DNA from 3 places in the Parabacteroides sp. CAG:2 genome. Region 1 is predicted to be linked to each of the others. Evidence: riboswitches for the same ligand, from Rfam matches in the RefSeq annotation. Region 1 holds a riboswitch; each other region holds the start of a gene.

Evidence for each region. A riboswitch is a leader RNA that binds a small molecule or an ion and turns the genes downstream of it on or off. The one in region 1 is predicted to bind cobalamin.
Region 2: another riboswitch for cobalamin. It lies ahead of QVP94_RS10025 (TonB-dependent receptor plug domain-containing protein); the one in region 1 lies ahead of QVP94_RS00030 (TonB-dependent receptor).
Region 3: another riboswitch for cobalamin. It lies ahead of QVP94_RS11685 (sirohydrochlorin cobaltochelatase); the one in region 1 lies ahead of QVP94_RS00030 (TonB-dependent receptor).

The regions. Positions count from the first base shown of each region.
Region 1 covers NZ_FR885248.1:5,033-11,687, reverse strand. Annotated here, with positions in the region: gene QVP94_RS00040 (anaerobic ribonucleoside triphosphate reductase) at 1-1,920, shown strand, start outside; gene nrdG (anaerobic ribonucleoside-triphosphate reductase activating protein) at 1,940-2,440, shown strand; cobalamin riboswitch at 2,481-2,688, shown strand; gene QVP94_RS00030 (TonB-dependent receptor) at 2,742-4,757, shown strand; gene QVP94_RS00025 (YncE family protein) at 4,754-5,908, shown strand; gene QVP94_RS00020 (hypothetical protein) at 5,918-6,655, shown strand, end outside.
Region 2 covers NZ_FR885297.1:107,888-114,542, reverse strand. Annotated here, with positions in the region: gene QVP94_RS10030 (putative transporter) at 1-1,239, shown strand, start outside; cobalamin riboswitch at 1,349-1,553, shown strand; gene QVP94_RS10025 (TonB-dependent receptor plug domain-containing protein) at 1,592-3,595, shown strand; gene QVP94_RS10020 (DUF5074 domain-containing protein) at 3,616-4,980, shown strand; gene QVP94_RS10015 (ABC transporter substrate-binding protein) at 4,980-6,098, shown strand; gene QVP94_RS10010 (FAD-binding and (Fe-S)-binding domain-containing protein) at 6,162-6,655, shown strand, end outside.
Region 3 covers NZ_FR885305.1:65,432-72,086, reverse strand. Annotated here, with positions in the region: gene QVP94_RS11690 (TonB-dependent receptor) at 1-773, opposite strand, end outside; gene QVP94_RS11685 (sirohydrochlorin cobaltochelatase) at 920-1,837, opposite strand; cobalamin riboswitch at 1,966-2,163, opposite strand; gene aspT (aspartate-alanine antiporter) at 2,249-3,946, shown strand; gene QVP94_RS11675 (bifunctional aspartate transaminase/aspartate 4-decarboxylase) at 3,959-5,608, shown strand; gene QVP94_RS11670 (aconitate hydratase) at 5,879-6,655, shown strand, end outside.

The DNA.
Region 1 (6,655 bases):
GATATGTTCTTGGAAATTATCAATATCAAATCCAACGACATCACCCGTGAGAACGCAAATATGAACGCCGATACACCCGCCGGCATGATGATGAAATTCTCCAGCGAGACCACCAAGCCGTTTGTAGATGACTATTTATTGAGCGAAGAGGTCAAGGAAGCCGTATCTAACAACTATCTCCATATTCATGATAAAGATTATTATCCGACTAAAAGCTTGACCTGCGTACAACACCCGTTGGATCGCATCCTAAAATACGGGTTCTCCGCCGGTCATGGCGAATCACGTCCGGCTAAACGAATCGAAACCGCAAGCATCCTTGGCTGTATCTCTCTAGAGACCGCCCAAAACGAGATGCATGGCGGACAGGCGATACCGGCGTTCGACTTCTACCTAGCTCCTTACGTACGTAATAGCTTTATCGAGGAAGTAAAGACCTTAGAGGATTTATACGGACAGGATTTCTCCCACTTATATAATAAGCCTATCGACGATTACCAGACACAGACCTTGGATGGATTAAGCGGTGATAGACGCGTCATACAACATGCCATCAACCGCACGGTAAGCCGTGTACACCAATCGATGGAGGCTTTTATCCATAATATGAACACGATCCATTCCCGTGGCGGCAACCAAGTGGTATTCAGCTCCATCAATTATGGAACCGACACCTCGGCGGAAGGTCGTTGCATCATCCGGGAGTTATTAAAAAGCACTTACAGAGGCGTAGGTAACGGCGAGACCGCTATCTTCCCGATCCAGATATGGAAAAAGAAACGAGGCGTAAGCTATCTGCCGGAAGACCGTAACTACGATCTTTACCAATTGGCCTGCAAGGTCACCGCCCGTCGCTTCTTCCCGAACTTCTTGAATCTCGACGCGACCTTCAACCAAAGCGAGGATTGGAATGCGGACGACCCTCAGCGCTATATCCACGAGGTAGCGACCATGGGATGCCGTACCCGTGTATTCGAGAACCGTTTCGGACCAAAGACTTCTATCGGACGAGGTAATATCTCCTTCTCGACGATCAATATCGTACGATTGGCTATCGAGTGCATGCAAGTGGAGAACAAGGAAGAGCGTATCGCCCTATTTTTCGCTAAACTGGATCATATGCTGGAACTTACGGCTCGTCAGTTGCATGAGCGTATGGAGTTCCAGAAAACCGCTTACGCGAAGCAATTCCCGTTGTTGATGTCTTCCTTATGGTTAGGCTCGGAAAAATTGAAGCCTAACGATTCGATTGCCTCCGTTATCAACCAAGGTACCTTGGGCATCGGCTTTATCGGACTGGCCGAATGTTTGGTGGCCCTTACCGGTAAGCATCATGGCGAAGATAAGGATTCGCAAGCCTTAGGCGTAAGGATCGTTACGTATATCCGGGATCGTGCCAACCAATTCTCGGAGCAATACCAACACAATTATAGCGTACTGGCAACTCCGGCTGAAGGCTTGTCCGGCAAGTTCACGGGAAAAGATCGTAAGAAGTTCGGATCGCTTCCGGGCATCACGGATCGGGATTATTATACGAACTCTAATCACGTTCCGGTATATTATAAGTGCAGTGCCCGTCATAAAGCAGAAGTAGAAGCTCCTTATCATGATTTGACTCGTGGCGGCCATATCTTCTACGTAGAGATGGATGGCGACGCTACCCATAACCCCGAAGCGATCATGCGTGTCGTGGACATGATGGATAAATACAATATCGGATACGGTTCCGTAAACCATAACCGTAACCGTTGTCTGGATTGTGGCTACGAGAACTCCACCCCTAATCTGGAAGCCTGCCCGAAATGCGGCAGCAAACACTTGGACAAACTTCAACGCATCACCGGCTATCTGGTAGGAACCACCGACCGTTGGAACAACGCCAAGCTATCCGAGCTAAACGACCGTGTCACCCACAACTAATTTTCAATTTTCAATTACCATGTTGTCTATCATAGATATCATCGAAGATACCACCGTAGACGGTCCGGGATTCCGGACCGCCATCTATGCGGCGGGTTGCCCGAACAAATGCCCGGGTTGCCACAACCCCGAATCATGGGATATCAATAAAGGGAAGAAAGTAAAAGCGGAAGAGATCGTGGAAAAAGTATTGGCCGACGAATTCGCCAACGTCACCTTCAGCGGCGGAGACCCTATGTTCCAGCCGGAAGGTTTCACCGAGGTAGCCAAAGCGATCAAGGAAAAAAGCCAAAAGACGATCTGGTGCTACACAGGATATAAATTCGAGGACCTGATAAAGAATCCGGCACAAGCCGCCTTGTTGTCCTATATCGACGTATTGGTAGATGGCCGCTACAAACAAACCCTTCGGGATGAGAGCCTTTTATTCCGGGGAAGCAGCAACCAACGGCTGATCGACGTACAAGCGTCTTTAAATAAAAAGGAAGTCGTGAAATACAAGTACAACCCTTTCATTTAAGGAAATTCTCCAATTATAGCCCGGATATTAACAAGATTTCATACCTTTGTCCCGAATTGGTTCCGTTTCGCCCAACCGGGGTTACGGATTAAAAGGGAATCAGGTGTAATTCCTGAACAGTCCCGTTGCTGTGAAGCTCTATTTCAAACATTCCGGAAACACTTTCGCCACTGGTATATAAGAATATAGCCGGGAAGGCTTTCGGGATGGGAGTCAGTCAGAAGACCTGCCAGTTAGGGAGAAGTCGCTCGCGAGGACAGAGCGGCTTGGTACGAATCATTTTCTAAACAGGTTTTAAATAATGGTGTTATCCTTTGCTAGAAAGGGATACCTTGCTTGCGTATTATCGATGCTGGCGATAGGTATGTCCCATGGACAAAGCAAACTCGACTCTATCCAGCACTTGGACGAAGTTACGGTCACGGCCCGGAGTTTCAGCTTTAAAGAGGTAATTCCTTCCCAAAAACTATCGGGGAAAGAATTACAAAATTTGAACAGTCACACGGTAGCAGATGCTTTACGCTACTTCTCGGGTGTCCAATTGAAAGACTATGGGGGCGTAGGAGGTATCAAGACCGTAAATATCCGAAGTATGGGAACGAACCACATGGGTGTTTTCTACGACGGCATCGAATTAAGCAACGCACAAAACGGACAAGTAGACCTCGGGATGTATTCTTTGGACAATATCGAGGAGATTTCTTTATACAATGGCCAGAAGAGCGATATCTTCCAATCCGCGAAAGATTTCGGCGCGGCCGGTACGCTTTATCTGCGTTCTCGTCGTCCTCGTTTCGAAGATGGAAAAACAACGAATATCCGTGCCACGATGAAAGTCGGTTCTTTCGACGTTATCAACCCCTCGGCGCTGTTCGAATATAAGATATCTGAAAACGTAGCCACCTCTTTCAGCGCCGAATGGTTAAGCGGAAGCGGTAAATACAAATTCCGTTACCGCCGTATCAACCCTGCCGGAGAGATCGCTTACGATACGACCGCCGTCCGGGAAAACGGGGATATCAACGCCACCCGCCTAGAGGCCGGACTTTATGGCAAGATGAGCGACGGTACTTGGAATCTTAAGTTCTACAACTACAATTCCGAACGAGGAATCCCGGGAGCCATCGTAAACAACGTATGGAGACGTGGTGAACGGGTATGGGATACGAACTCTTTCATGCAAGGCTCCTATATCAAAGAAATCAATAGCAAATTCAAGACACAGGTGAACGCGAAATATGCATTCTACCGTACGCATTATGTGAATAACGACGACAAGCTGATTCATGTAGATAACCTGTATAAGCAACGAGAGATTTACCTATCCTCCGCGAATGTCTATTCCATCCTCTCAAACTGGGATGTATCCGCCTCTTACGACTTGCAATGGAACAAGATGAACGCCGATATGTACGGATTCGTTTACCCGGAACGCTTCACCAACCTCCTTTCGGTCGCCACGGCGCTCCGGTTAGGGAAAGTAAAATTACAGGCCAGCGGACTGGCGACCTTTATCAACGACCGTGTAAAAGAAGGCCCCACACCGGAAGCCCGGCAAATCCTTACACCCGCCGTATTCGCCTCCTACAAGCCGTTCGAGAAACAAGACTTTAATGTACGCGCTTTCTATAAACGAATCTTCCGTATGCCTACCTTCAACGATTTATATTACGCCGATATGGGAAACTCCAAATTAAACCCAGAATATGTAACCCAATATGATGCCGGCTTCGCTTACACGAAAACATGGGAGAACCATCTTTTCTATCGCTTCAAGATACAGGCGGATGGTTATTTCAACAAGGTGAAAGACAAGATCATCGCTTATCCCAAAGGCCAGCAATTCCGTTGGACTATGTTGAATTTAGGTAAGGTAGAAATCAAAGGCATAGATGTCAGCACGGAAACGACCGTCAATCCGGTAAAAGATTTATTCGTCACGCTACGAATACAATACACCTATCAAAAGGCCCAAGACTTCACGGATCCCTCGGATACCTATTACGGAGATCAAATCCCTTATATCCCTTGGCACAGCGGTTCCGCCATCGCGCAAGCGTCCTTCAAGGGATGGAACCTCAACTACAGTTTCATCTATGTGGGAGAGCGGTATAACCAGCAGGAAAATATCAAATACAATTATACGCAACCTTGGTATACCAGCGATATCTCCTTGTCGAAAGATTTGAAATTCAATTTCGGGCTTATCAAGGCCGCCGTGGAGGTAAACAACCTGTTAAGCCAAGATTACGACGTGATCCTGAATTATCCGATGCCGAAGCGAAATTACAAAGTGTCTTTAACCATCGAGATATGAAAAGATATACATTATATATAATAGGTATCCTGATCGGTTGCGCTTTTTCATCCTGCCGCAAGATCGAGATCGTAGTTCCCTCGGAATACGAGCTGGTCTCCGACGGTATCCATCCCGAGGCGAATCCTCAAGGGATGTATTTGGTGAACGAAGGGAATATGGGAAGCAATAAATGTACGCTGGATTATCTGGATTACGTGAACGGTTATTATATCCGTAACCTCTACTCGGAACGGAACCCGAACGTAGTCAAGGAGCTGGGCGATGTCGGCAACGATATCCAGATTTACGGAAGCAAGCTTTATGTCGTAGTCAATTGTTCCCATAAAGTAGAAATACTGGATGCCCGGACTTGCGAGCGGATCACGCAAATAGACATTCCCAACTGCCGGTACATCCGTTTTTACCGGGGAAACGCCTATGTAACCTCTTATGTCGGTCCGGTGCAAATCGACCCGAACGCCCCGCAAGGAGCCGTATACAGGGTAGACACGACCAGCCTGAAAGTAGACGCCAAAGTCATAGTCGGTTTCCAACCGGATGAGTTGGAGATTTTGGGTGAATATATCTACGTAGCGAATTCTGGAGGATATCGTGCCCCGGAGTACGACAATACGGTTTCCGTAATCGAGCTAAACCGTTTCAAGCAAGTTCAAAAGATTCCGGTAGGGATCAATCTGCATCGTATCCGTGCGGACAAATACGGTAAATTATGGGTAACTTCCCGGGGAGATTACGATACGGTACATTCCAACCTGTATGTACTGGAAAAACGAAAAGGATATAACGAGATGGTGGTTACCGATACCCTGAATATCCCTTGCTCTAACCTTTGCATCAGCGGAGATTCCCTTTTCTATTACAGTACGGAATGGAACGTGAACACGCAGAGTAACAGCATCTCGTACGGAATCATAGATGTCCGTACCAAAGAGGTGATCAGCACGAACTTTATCACCGACGGTAGCGAGAAAGACATTCGTATCCCATACGGGATCATGGTCCATCCCTATACGAAAGACATCTTCGTCACCGATGCCAAGAACTACGTATCCAGCGGGACCCTCTATTGCTACGATAAGAACGGAATACGAAAATGGGGCGTACGTACCGGGGATATCCCCGCCCATATGGTTTTCCTTTATAAATAGAACAGCGTTATGAGACAAGTTTTATATCTATTCATTTCAGGTTTCCTAGCATTTCTATCCTGTACCCAAGACAAGATACAGATGGTTAGCTTGGGTATCGATGATGTCTATTATCTGCCCCGCATGAAAACCTATCTACTCAGCCCAGCCTTTACCGGCGACGAGTATCGGTGGACACTGCACCGGAACGGGACGGACTCTCTCGTATCTACCGAACGTTCTTATATCTTCCTTGCGAAAGATACGGGCACCTATCAGATGACCTTCGAGATCATCGATAAGGAGACCCCCTATAAGCACGATTTTCGTTTCGAGGTGATGCAGGAGGAAATAGAATATAGCCCTTATTTATCCAAAGTGTACGACTTTTGTCCCGCACCGGGTCAGTTCGTCAATACGATGCCCGAATATGAGGAAGGCGATACGAAAGAAACCATACTGAAAAAGGTAGAGGAGAATATCTCCGGTACGAACGACGTGATGATTTCCCTCGGAGGATACGGAGGATACGTTATCTTCGGCTTCGACCATACGGTCATCAACGTCAAAGGGAAGAAGGACTTTATGATCCTTGGGAACTCTTTCTATTCCGACCTGCCGGAATATCAAGAAAAAAAGGGAGGCAGCTGCGAGCCCGGTATTGTCATGGTCTCTTTCGACACGAACCAGAACGGCTTACCGGACGATGAATGGTACGAACTGGCCGGTAGTGAATACTATAAACCGGAAACCATCAAGAATTATCGC
Region 2 (6,655 bases), on a different contig from region 1:
TCAGATATGACGGGGATCTCGGATGAAACGATCGCTTTAGGATATGCGGTTGCCTATCCGTTAGGTGTGATCGGCATTATCTTGTCGATGATTTTTATCCGTTATGTTTTCCGTATCTCTTTTGCGAAGGAGACGGAACAATTGGAAGAAGAGACGGATACGGAATCGGGAGGAGAGGCTGTACCTATCTCTTTGGTGGTGAAGAATCCGGCGATTTTTGGTCGTAGCGTAAGTGAGCTATCTAAATTGTTGGAACACCGTGAATTTGTTATTTCCCGTATTTTACGTAACGATACGAATCGGATAGAGATCGTGGCGGGGAACACGGTATTGAATGGGGATGATAAGATTTTTGTTATTACCGCAGAGCATGACGTGGAGGCGATAAAGACTTTTATCGGTCAAGAAATACAGATGGATCGTAAGCAATGGATTCCGGCGGAAAGCCAGTTTATCAGCCGGCGTATTTTGGTTACCCGGTCTGAAATCAACGGTAAGCAATTAGGGGCTTTGCAGTTACGCCGTTTACATGGAATTAACGTGACTCGGATCAATCGTGCGGGGCTGGAGTTGGTAGCTACTCCTAATCTGGTCTTGCAAATAGGCGACCGGGTGACAGTGGTCGGTAGTGAATTGGCGGTGGAGAAAGTTGCCGAGACGCTGGGTAATTCAATGAAACGCTTGAATGAACCTAATTTGGTGACTATTTTTGTTGGTATAGTTTTGGGTATTATCGTGGGAAGTCTTCCTATTAGTTTTCCGGGTATTCCTCAACCGGTGAAATTAGGATTAGCGGGAGGTCCGTTGATCGTTGCGATATTGATAAGCCGGTTCGGTTATCGTTATAAATTGGTTACTTATACCACGCAAAGTTCTAATTTACTATTGAGGGAATTAGGAATCACGTTGTTTCTCGCCTGCGTGGGATTGAGTGCGGGTGAAGGTTTTGTCGATACGATAGTCAATAAGGGTGGTGTAGCTTGGATCGGTTATGGTTTTATAATAACGTTATTGCCTCTACTGATTATCGGTTGTGTGGGAAGGTATTTTTATAAACTGAATTATTTTACGTTGATGGGATTGATTGCGGGAAGTACGACCGATCCTCCTGCGTTAGCCTATTCCAATATGGCGGCAGGAAATGATGCGCCGGCGGTTGGATATGCGACGGTTTATCCATTGACCATGTTTTTGCGTGTGTTGACCGCACAGTTAATGATATTATTCTTTTATACATAGAATAAATATTTTGTTGTTAGTAATGTTTAGAAAAGTGTAAACTCCCTAGCCTTCCGCCGAAGTGATTCGCCGGGGGGCTTTTTTGTTGCTAATCAAAAAGTAAACATGTATCTTTGCGGCCAATCAAGGTGTAGATGTTATCGATTCCGATAATAATCAGTAAAAGGGAATCCGGTGCGAGTCCGGAGCTGTACCCGTAGCTGTAAGTCCTTGGAGCCCCGGCAAATCTTGTTGCCACTGCCTATCGGATAGGCGGGAAGGTAGCCGACAGAGGGTGGACGAGCCAGAAAACCTGCCATGATTTTGTTATGCGACGTTTCGGGTGAAGACGTTGGTAAACCTAAGAATTATTATGCGAGATTTATATCTTATAAGATGTCTGTGCGTTTTTAGCGTATGGTTATTTTCTTTGGGTGTCGCTTTCGGTCAACAGATCGATACGACGGCCTATCACGAGCTTTCCGGGGTGGAAGTAGTGGAGAAGGTACGTCCGTCGGTCACCCGTGAAGGTACGCCTTTGCAAATTATGGACCGGGCGGGAATCGATCGCTTGGGAGTACAAGACCTATCCGAGGCCGTGAAACGCTTCTCGGGAGTTACAGTACAGGATTATGGGGGGATCGGAGGATTGAAAACGGTCTCGGTACGTAGCTTGGGAGCGAAGCATACCGCCGTCAGTTACGATGGGGTGACGATTACGGATGCGCAAAGCGGGCAAGTCGATATCAGCCGTTTCTCGTTGGATAACGTGGAGATGGTTTCCTTATCGATCGGACAATCGGATGACATCTTCCAAACGGCAAGGGTGTATGCCTCGGCAGGAGCCTTGAATATACAAACCGGAAAGCCCACGTTTAAAGACAAATCGTTTCATACTTATCTTAAGGTTAAGGGAGGTTCCTTCGGGCTTTTTAATCCCGTGCTGCATTATGATCAAAAATTAGGAAAGCGTTGGAGCGCATCCTTACATGGTGATTTCGTGCGTGCGGATGGGCAATATCCCTATACATTGATTAATGGGGAATTGGAGACGAGAGAGAAGCGTAGAAATAGCGATATCCATGCTTACCATTTGGAAGGTAATCTATTCGGCGATTTTGGAAGGGGAGGCGAACTTTCCTTTAAGGCGTACTATTTTGATTCGGAGCGGGGGCTTCCCGGTTCTGTTAATTTATATAACAAGAACACTTCTGAACGATTATGGGATAATAACTTTTTCGTGCAATCGGGGTATAAGAATGTTCTTAATGAGAAATTTACGCTACGGGCCATGGCTAAGTATAATTATGCTTTTACTCGTTATTTAGATATAAATGATAAATATGCTGCGGGCGAACAAGTCGATTTGAATACACAGAATGAGTATTATGGCTCTGTAGGTTTGCTGTATACTCCTATAAAGTATGTATCGGCGACGTTGACTACGGATTTAACTCGCTCTATGCTGGACAATAATTTTGTGAACGGCCCTAATCCAAAGCGAATGGCCTCTCAATCAGTACTAGCGGTGCAATATAAGAACAGTCGATTCACGGCTACCGCTAGTTTATTGGGAACATATATCACTGATAAAGTGGAGCAAGGGGAAAAACCGGATGATAAGAGGCGTTTATCCCCGGCTGTAAGTTTGTCTTGGCGGCCATTCTCGGAAAGTACTTTGCGGATACGTGCCTCTTACAAAGATATATTCCGGGTTCCTACATTTACGGACTTGTATTACCTCCGTATGGGAAATACAAATTTGAAACCGGAAGAAACTTCCCAATATAATGTAGGGGTAACATGGAGTTCTTCCTGTGGGGATTGGCTGCGGCATTTCAGTATTTCGGCGGATGGATATTATAATACGGTGAAAGATAAGATCGTGGCTTTACCTACCATGTATGTTTGGAAGATGATGAATATGGGCGAAGTGGATATTAAAGGGGTAGATGTAAATTTATCTACACAATTCCGATTGCCCTTACGAATGAGCTTGCTTTTGGCTTCCACTTATTCTTTTCAATACGCGGTTGATGTGACAGATCCGGAAGCTAAGAATTATAAGGATCAGATTCCTTATACACCTCGTCATTCTGGCACGGTTTCCGTAACCTTGGAAAATCCATGGGTAAATGTCTCTTATATACTGACTGCGGTTGGTGATCGTTATGCATTGCCGCAAAATATAGATCGGAACAGGATTGATTCTTATATAGAACAGAGTATTTCTATAAATCGAGATTTTCGTTTTCGATATTTCGGTTTGCGTTTGCAAGGTGAATTGTTAAATCTTGCGAACGTGAATTATGATGTTATTCAGTATTATCCCATGCCGGGCCGTTCTTGGCGTTTAAGTATTTGTTTATCCTATTAGTAAACTATAAAAGTAAAGTAATGAAAAAGAAGAATTTAGTTTGTGTCTCTGCCTTGTGTGCATTGATGTCTTTCTCGTTTGTCAGCTGTGATGATGACAATGAGCCTTCACTGAACATACCAAATGTATCTGTAACTAATGTCAGTTTTACGGATGAGAATCCGGAAGCTTTAAAAGTTAGCGGAACCTTAAATTGGACAGCTCCGTCTTCTGTTGACAATGTAACAAAGTACGTGATTTATGGTTCCTCTGATGGAACCGCTAAAGATATGAAAATTGCGGAGGTAGAAGTTGGAACACATTCATATGCTATTACGGATGTCGTAAATATAGGCTATTTATTAGTTATAGCCGCAAATGCGGAAGGTGAGTCTTCTGTTTATGCTTCCGTAAGAGTTATTGATTTTGTGAAGGATAGTTCTTTCATGGCTTTATATTTCTTGAATTCGGGCAATATGGGAAATAACAACTCTTCTTTATATATGTACGACATAGAAAAGGATGAGGTTGTCCCCGATTATTTCTTGGCTCAAAATGGCAGGGGGCTGGGAGATACGGCACAGGATATGATCGTGTATGGCGATAAGATGTATATCGCGGTATATGGAGAGTCTACGATAGAAGTGACAGATCTGAAGGCAAAATCCATTAAGCAAGTCAAGACAGAGGGGCAGCCCCGTTATATGGTATCAGAGGGTGGAAAAGTCTATATTAGCTATTATAATGGATATGTCGCTCGTTTGGATACCGCATCCTTGGAGGTTGAGGCGAAGGTAAAGGTCGGACGGAATCCGGAACAATTGGCGGTATCTTCTAATAAATTGTTTGTCTCAAACTCCGGAGGTATGGATTACAGTACCGAGGTTGGGTATGATAAAACGGTATCAGTGGTTGATCTGTCTACTTTTACAGAGATAAAGAAGTTGGATGTAGTATTGAATCCCACACGGATACAGGCGGATGAGCAAGGAAATGTATATGTGGTTTCTATGGGTAACTATGCGGATATACCCAATACGGTACAAAAGATAAATACGGAGACTTATGAGGTTACTTCCCTTACGAATTGTCCAAACGCAACGGAGATGGCCTATGAGGATGGCAAGCTATTTCTGTTCTATGCGCAATGGGGAATGTCTAGCCCTGCATTTTTAACATTTGATACAAAGAGTCAATCTGCGGGAACGAGCTTTATTACAGATGGAACCTCAATACAGTCCCCTTATTCAATCAGTGCCGTGGGTGGAAATGTCTATGTCGCAGAGTCTGATTATAAGAATAATGGCGATATTTATTGTTTCGGAGGTGACGGTAAATTGTTCAAGAAGTTTGAGGCCGGTTTAAATCCCATGAAAGTAGTCCTCGCTCAAAAAGATAATATCTAATGCGATTACTGATTCTCTTAGGGTTCGCTTTCTGGATGGTGGCATGTACGCCATCCGGAAAGCAAACTTCTTCCAAGGAAGCTCTTTCCTCTGATAGTATTCAATATGCCCAAGGTTTCACGGTTCAGCGCTTTGATACCTATACAATGGTGGAAGTTCGTGATCCGTGGGATAGTACTCGTCTGCTTCAACGCTATTTATTGGTAGACCGGACAAAGTCGGTTCCTGGCGGATTACCCAAAGGGACGATCGTGAAGGTCCCGGTAAAAGATATTGTGGTTTATACTTCTGTTCATGCGGCTATTATTGATCAATTGCACGAAATCAATAAGGTTATAGGTGTTTGTGAGCCTCGTTATATGGATACTCCTGCCATACAAGAGGGTATACAGGCCGGAAGAATCGCTGATTTAGGTGAGGCTACCTCTCCGAATATAGAGAAAATGATAGAGATCGGTGCGGAACTCGTGATAGCTTCCCCGTTTCAGAACAGTAGTTATGGGCCTGTCGAGAAGATAGGGATACCCATTATCGAAGGAGCCGACTATATGGAGGCATTTCCTTTGGGGCGCACGGAGTGGATTCGCTTTTATGGTTTGCTATTCGGAAAGGAAGAGATGGCCGATTCTATATTTAAAGAAACAGAGCAAGCCTATTTGTCTCTAAAGGACTTAACCGCAAATATAGATAATCGTCCTACTGTTTTGTCGGAGAAGAAGTTCGGCTCTTCGTGGTATGTACCATCCGGAGATAGTTATATGGCTCATCTTATCGAGGACGCCGGAGCCGATTATATGTTTAAGGATTTACCGGGTGCCGGAAGTACCCCCTTAGCATTTGAGACCGTGTTTGATAAAGCGATCCATGCGGATATTTGGCTTGTTAAATATAATCAGTCTTCTGAGATGACCTATAAAGATTTACGCTCCGAATATACTCCTTACGAGAATTTCGACGCTTTTAAAAAAAAACGGATTTATACCTGTAATACAGGTGCAGTTCCTTATTACGAGGAATTCCCTATACATCCGGAATATCTATTGAAAGATTTAATCTGGATTTTCCATCCGGAGCTAGTATTCGGGTATTCTCCTCGTTATTTTAGAGAAATGCCCTGATTGTCTTAAAGGTTTCATATCTTTGTTGAAATGTCGTTTCTAGACAAATAAAGGTATTAGACTATGAAGATAAAAAAGGTATATGCTGATGCTTTAACTACATTAGCGAAGGGAACAGATGCCGGGATTTACAGGTTGAATCCCAAACGAGTTGAAATCGTGAGTTGTGAGCAGGATGTAAAACGTGTTCTTGCTGAATGTGAGAAGACTGGTAAATCTGTAACCTTTAAAGCTGGGGGGACTTCTTTATCCGGCCAGACTATTTCAGATTCTGTATTGATGGAAATCAGTCCTGACTATGGAAAGGTTAAGATTTCAGGAGATGGGAGTTTGGCTAAATTCCCTTGTGGTATAACTGGAGAAGAGGCGAACCGCTGGTTGAAACCTTATGGCCGTAAGCTAGGGCCTAGCCCTGCCTCCATCAAATCCGCACGTATCGGCGGGATCGTAGCGAATAACTCGAGTGGTTCTAGCTATGGTATTATCCATAACTCCTATAATACGGTCCGGGATATGGAGATTATCTTTGCGGATGGAGCCTTTTTGGATACCTCTTC
Region 3 (6,655 bases), on a different contig from region 1:
ATTAAATCGGGAAGACCGATCTCCGTCCCATAGAAGTCGCGGTTAAAACCTCCACGAACATCTAATAGGTCACGTTCCGTCATTTTAGCTTGCAATGCCAGATAACCGGAAAAGCGACGGTTGCCATTATCACGCCAGCCCTCTTGATCGGAAAAGTTGACATTGGCGTAATAATTGACCGGACCGACCAATTTACCGCCCATGCCAAGCGTCGCCTCTTTATTCTCGTAACTACCATAGGCCAATCGGGCGTTAACGCTCTGTTTCTCTGACGGGGATTTACGAACGATATTCAAGGTTCCACCTACGGCTGAATGTCCGTAAAGTACAGAAGCCGGTCCCTTTAATAATTCAATAGACTCGATACAGGATAGATCGGGTACGGGATAAGAGTTGTTTATTGCCGAACGTTCATCGCGGATACCGTCTATCATCATGATAGAATGATCGAAACCACGGATCGACAATTGTTGAAATGCGCCATAAGATGTCTGGAATCGTACGCCCGGCATAAAGCGTACCGCATCTTGGATATTACGGATACCTCGCAACTCCAGACTACTCGCCGTAATGCTATTAATTGAAATAGGAAGATATTTCATAGGTACGTCCAACTTCGTGATTTGTGGACGTGGCTTGCGTGCGGCGGTCGCTACGACTTCTTGAATATTGAATGTCGTATCGGCGAAATTCGTGTACTCATTCTTGTGTTGTGCCTGCATCGTACTGATACATAAGGCTGTCAACGGTAAGATTGTCAAAACTCTTTTCATATATTTAGCATTATAACTGTTTATTGTATGCATGTGAAATCCCTTTCGAAAGAAATTCCATTTTCCTTCGAATGAAAATTTAGTTTCTTTCGGAAGGAATTACTTTTTCTTCCGAAAGGAATAAAACATAGATTTGGAGAACTTTTTTAGTCCTTCTCTACCGCATAAGCTTTCTTCTTATCAACGATATCGATCATCTTATGTTTAGCCATGAAACGGGCATGTTCGATGAAGATCTTCTGAATATCCGGATTCTGTCCCAGACCTTCCATAAATACGCTTACCTCGTAGCCTTTCTTTTCCAGTTCCTCTTTCCAATCACCGGCGATATCGTTTTTCGCATGGTCTCCGGCGACAAACATAAATGGCATCAACAAGACTTTCTTCGTTCCATTGGCCTTTACTTGGGCTACCATCGTATCAAAAGTAGGATAGCCCTCGATGGTTCCTACGGAATAATCCTTGAATCCCTTCTCCTTCAACATATAATCCAACATGGCATATTGAGCCGTCGCCGGAGTATAAGTGCCATGGCCTACCAATAAAGTAGCGCCTTCTTTCGCCCCATTTTTTGTGATAGCGACGATTACCGCCTCATAATCCTCCGGTGTATACAATAAAGGATTACCGATACGAATCTCCTTGAAAGAAGATTTCATGGTGGCAACATCCTTACGTAAGGATTCCATCTCGATACCTTCGATTATATTCGTGGATTGGATCAAGACATGTGTATAACCATCAGTCTTTAATTTTTCCAAGGCCTCGATCGGGTTCAGTTTCTCTACGCCACGAGCTTTTAAGCGGCGCATTACAATGCGAGAAGTCCATGCCTCACGCAACTCAACATCTTTGAAAGCTTCTTTCGCTTTTTGATTGATCGCGTCGATTGTCAAGGCACGGGTATCATCATGGGTTGTTCCAAAATGTACCATCAATAAAGCGGCCTTATCGCCCGGTTGTAAAGAGGCGAATAAATCGGATGCTACAAAATTCTCGCCATCGTGCGCACGACAAACTAGGCTGATGACCAGCAGGAAGAAAGATAGTAAGTGTTTCCTCATCATATGAATATATTAATAATTAGATTACATATCAATCCCACGGAGACAACGTATTATTCCGTCTCCAACATCTTTTGGATATAGGTGATATTTCTATCCTCTTAATTGCTCCTGACCCCGGGAGGAATTAATCATTACTTCGCTTGGCAGGTTTCCTGACTGGCTCGGAAAGCAACCTTCCCATCTTTCTTAAGACAGTGGCATAGCAGAACGCTTTCCTTTTCAAGAGCTTCACAGTAGCGGGCACTGTTCCGGATTCTAACCGGATTCCCTTTTATAGAGTTGTCGGTAGACAAACTCTATCACCTAAGCGGTCGCAAATTTATATAAATAATCCCGAAAAGTAACAACATCTTTCAAAGAATCCCTGTTTCAATAGCATCTTTTTTGTTTAACATCAAATAAATAGATATGGAATGGATAACTAATTTACTTCAACATTATCCGGAGCTAGCTATTTTCATAACCTTAGCTCTCGGTTTCTGGATTGGCAAGTTTAAGATAAAGAAGTTCACGCTGGGAACGGTTACCAGCGTATTATTGGTCGGTGTATTGATCGGGCAATTGAAAATCGATATAAGCGGACCGTTAAAGTCCGTCTTTTTCTTGATGTTCCTCTTCGCTGTAGGATATAGCGTTGGGCCACAGTTCTTCCGGGGATTGAAAAAGGAAGGTCTTCCTCAAATGCTTTTCGCCGCCGTCATGTGTATATTTTGTTTGATCGCTCCTTTTTTGTTAGCGAAACTTATGGGATATAACGCAGGCGAGGCCGCAGGATTATTGGCGGGCTCCCAGACGATGTCGGCAGTATTAGGAGTTGCCGAAGATACGATCGGACAGATGAATATTAGCGATACGGATAAAAGCGCTATGGTAAATGTAATGCCCGTGGCCTATGCGGTAACTTATATTTTCGGTACGGCAGGATCCGCATGGTTAGTGAGTGATATCGGGCCACGTCTTTTAGGAGGACTCGACTACGTGAAAAAAGCCTGTAAAGAGCTAGAGGCTAAAATGGGAAATAACGACGAGAGCGAGCAACCGGGCTTTATGCCTGCCGCCCGTCCGGTAACTTTCCGGGCCTATAAGATTAGTAATGAATGGTTCAAGGATGGCAAAAGCGTAAAGCAGTTGGAGGTGTATTTAGACCAATTGGGACGGCATTTGTTCGTGGAGCGTGTCCGTATTAATAATGTAGTAACCAATGTTAAACCGGATTTGGTTTTACATACCGGAAATGAGGTTGTCCTAAGCGGTCGCCGGGAATTCGTGATCGGAGAGGAGAACTGGATTGGCGACGAGGTCAATGACATTGAATTGCTCGATTTTCCGGCAGAGACGTTACCCGTACTAGTGATCCATAAGGAATACGTGGGGAAAAAGATCTGCTATTTACGCAATCAATCGTTTATGCATGGTGTTAGCATCAAGTCCGTAAGGCGTGCGGGTATCAATATCCCGGTCTTGGCCGCTACGGTGATAGATTCCGGTGATATGTTGGAATTGGTGGGTATGAAATCAGAGGTAAATAAAGCGGCTACGACTTTAGGATATCCCGATCGCCCAACCAATCAGACCGATTTGATTTTCGTGGGTATCGGTATTTTCTTAGGGGGAATTTTAGGTTCGCTCGCGATTCATTTCGGAGGTGTCCCGATCAGCCTGAGTACGAGTGGCGGCGCTTTGATAGCCGGACTCGTCTTTGGATGGCTTCGTTCCAAGCATCCGACCTTCGGGCGTATTCCAGAGCCTTCCGTCTGGATATTAAATAATTTGGGACTGAATATGTTTATCGCCGTAGTCGGTATCACGGCGGGTCCCAGTTTCGTGACCGGATTGAAGGAAGTCGGTATAAGTTTATTTATTATCGGTGCTTTAGCGACATCTATCCCGCTTATCATCGGTATTCTGATGGGACGTTACGTTTTTAAGTTCCATCCGGCTATCACTTTAGGTTGCACGGCAGGTTCACGTACGACAACCGCCGCATTAGGAGCGGTGGAAGATGCCGTAGGAAGTGAGACTCCAGCCTTAGGCTATACCGTTACCTATGCGGTGGGTAATACTTTATTAATCATCTGGGGTGTCGTTATTGTGCTAATCATGTAATATATATAATGTATGGACAAGAAGAAAATACATGTCACGAGAGAATATGAGAAAAAGATGTCGGAGATTAGCCCTTTCGAGCTAAAGAACATCTTGATAGAGTTAGCGGATGAGAGCGCTCGTAAAAGTACGCACATCATGCTGAACGCAGGAAGGGGAAATCCAAACTGGATCAGTACGGTTCCACGGGAGGCATTCTTCCTATTAGGGCAGTTCGCCTTGGAGGAATGCCAGCGGGAAACCGAATTGGCAGATGAGATGGCCGGAGCCGCAGGGGTTCCCAACCGCAAAAGGATCGCGTCTCGCTTCGTACAGTTTCTAAAGAAACATGCGCAATCTCCCGGCGCTACTTTATTGAAGGGTACCTATGAATATCTGGTCACGGAAAAAGGTGTAGATGAGAATGAGCTTGTATACGAATGGGCGGAAGGTGTCATTGGTGATCAATATCCGGTTCCCGATCGTATCTTGAAATATACGGAAATGCTCGTGCGGGATTATTTAGACCAAGAATTATGTGATAACCAGCCCCCTGAGGGAATATTCGACCTTTTCGCTACCGAGGGCGGAACTGCCGCCATGTGTTATATCTTCGATTCCTTGCAACAGAATTTCTTGTTGAATAAGGGAGACAAGATCGTTCTCTTCGCTCCGGTATTCACTCCTTATATAGAGATTCCGGAACAGGCTCGTTATCTTTTTAATGTCATAGAGATAAAAGCCTTGAAGATGACAAAAGACGGCTATCACACATGGCAATATCAAGAAAAGGATTTAGATGTCCTGAAAGATCCTAGCGTGAAAGCCGCTTTCATAACAAACCCGAGCAACCCGCCTTCATACGGATTGACAAAAGCATTGATGAATAGGATCGTTGAGATCGTACGGAACGACAATCCCAACCTCATGATTATTACGGATGATGTGTATGCGACATTTATTCCGCATTTTCGCTCGATGATGGCCGAATTACCAAAGAATACGTTATGTGTCTACTCTTTCTCCAAATATTTCGGGGCAACCGGATGGAGATTGGCGGTAATCGCTTTACATCAAGATAATATTTACGACCGGATGATCCGTGAATTGCCAAGAGATAAACAGGAGCTTCTAAAAAAACGATATAGCAGTCTATCCTTACATCCCGAGGATATCCGCTTTATTGATCGTATGGTAGCCGATAGCCGTCAAGTAGCCTTGAATCATACGGCCGGTCTTTCCTTGCCACAACAAACACAAATGTCTCTGTTTGCGTCTTTCGCTCTATTAGATGCGGAAAATACCTATAAGAAAAGGATGCAGGATATGATCCACGAGCGTTTACACACATTGTGGGAAAGCACCGGATTCACCTTATTGGACGACCCTTTGCGTGCGGGATACTATAGTGAGATCGATATGCTTGTCTGGGCTAAGAAATTCTATGGGGATGATTTCGTGGAATATCTAAAAAAGAATTACGAACCTCTGGATGTCGTTTTCCGTCTGGCACAGGAAACTTCCTTGGTTTTACTGAACGGAGGAGGTTTTGATGCTCCCGAGTGGTCTATCCGCGCATCTTTAGCCAACCTTAAACGGGAAGATTATGTCCGGATCGGAGAGGGTATCGCATCTATTTTGCATAGTTATGCCCAAAGATGGAAAGAAAGTCTCGATAAGTAGAAAAAACAGCTCCAAGGCTTGAACAAAACGGGCTAATGGTACGTTTTATTAATAAACGTGCGATTAGCCCGTTTTTCTAAGTTATCCGGGAGATTATAAATAACCTCTATAACCTCATAGAAATTATCGAACAAATTGTATTTCATTATATTATATATTTGTTGATAATAAAAACAAAGACTCATTGGCAGATGTCTTATTTATTACATTTTAGCTGGTTATAGATAAATATATTTGCGAAAAGGCTTACAATAAAAAACGAATATGAATATGGTGTACGACATTGACATGCTTAGAAATTTCTATGCGAATTTCCCCAGAAGAGTGGACACAGCCCGCGAACGTATCGGTGGTCGCCCGATGACCTTGGCCGAGAAAATCTTATATGCGCATCTATACGATGAAAGCTCGACTCGCCTTTTCAAAAGAGGTGAGGATTATGTGAATTTCCGTCCCGACCGTGTGGCTATGCAAGATGCCACCGCTCAGATGGCGCTTTTACAATTCATGAACGCCGGAAAAGAAAAATCCGCAGTACCGGCTACCGTGCATTGCGACCATTTGATCCAAGCGAATATGGGAGCCAAGACGGATATCGATACGGCTACCAAAAGCAATAGCGAGGTCTATGATTTCTTGAAATCGGTCTCCGATAAATATGGAATCGGTTTTTGGAAACCCGGAGCAGGCATTATCCATCAAGTGGTATTGGAAAATTATGCGTTTCCCGGCGGTATGATGGTAGGAACTGATTCACATACCCCGAATGCCGGAGGACTTGGAATGGTCGCTATCGGAGTAGGAGGAGCCGACGCCGTGGATGTCATGACCGGAATGGAATGGGAACTGAAGATGCCGAAACTAATTGGTGTTAAGTTAACTGGTAGTTTGAATGGTTGGGCCTCGCCGAAGGACGTGATTCTTAAGCTAGCGGGCATCTTAACCGTAAAAGGTGGAACGAACGCTATCATCGAATATTTCGGTCCGGGCACCGCCTCAATCTCAGCGACCGGAAAAGCTACGATCTGTAATATGGGTGCCGAGGTA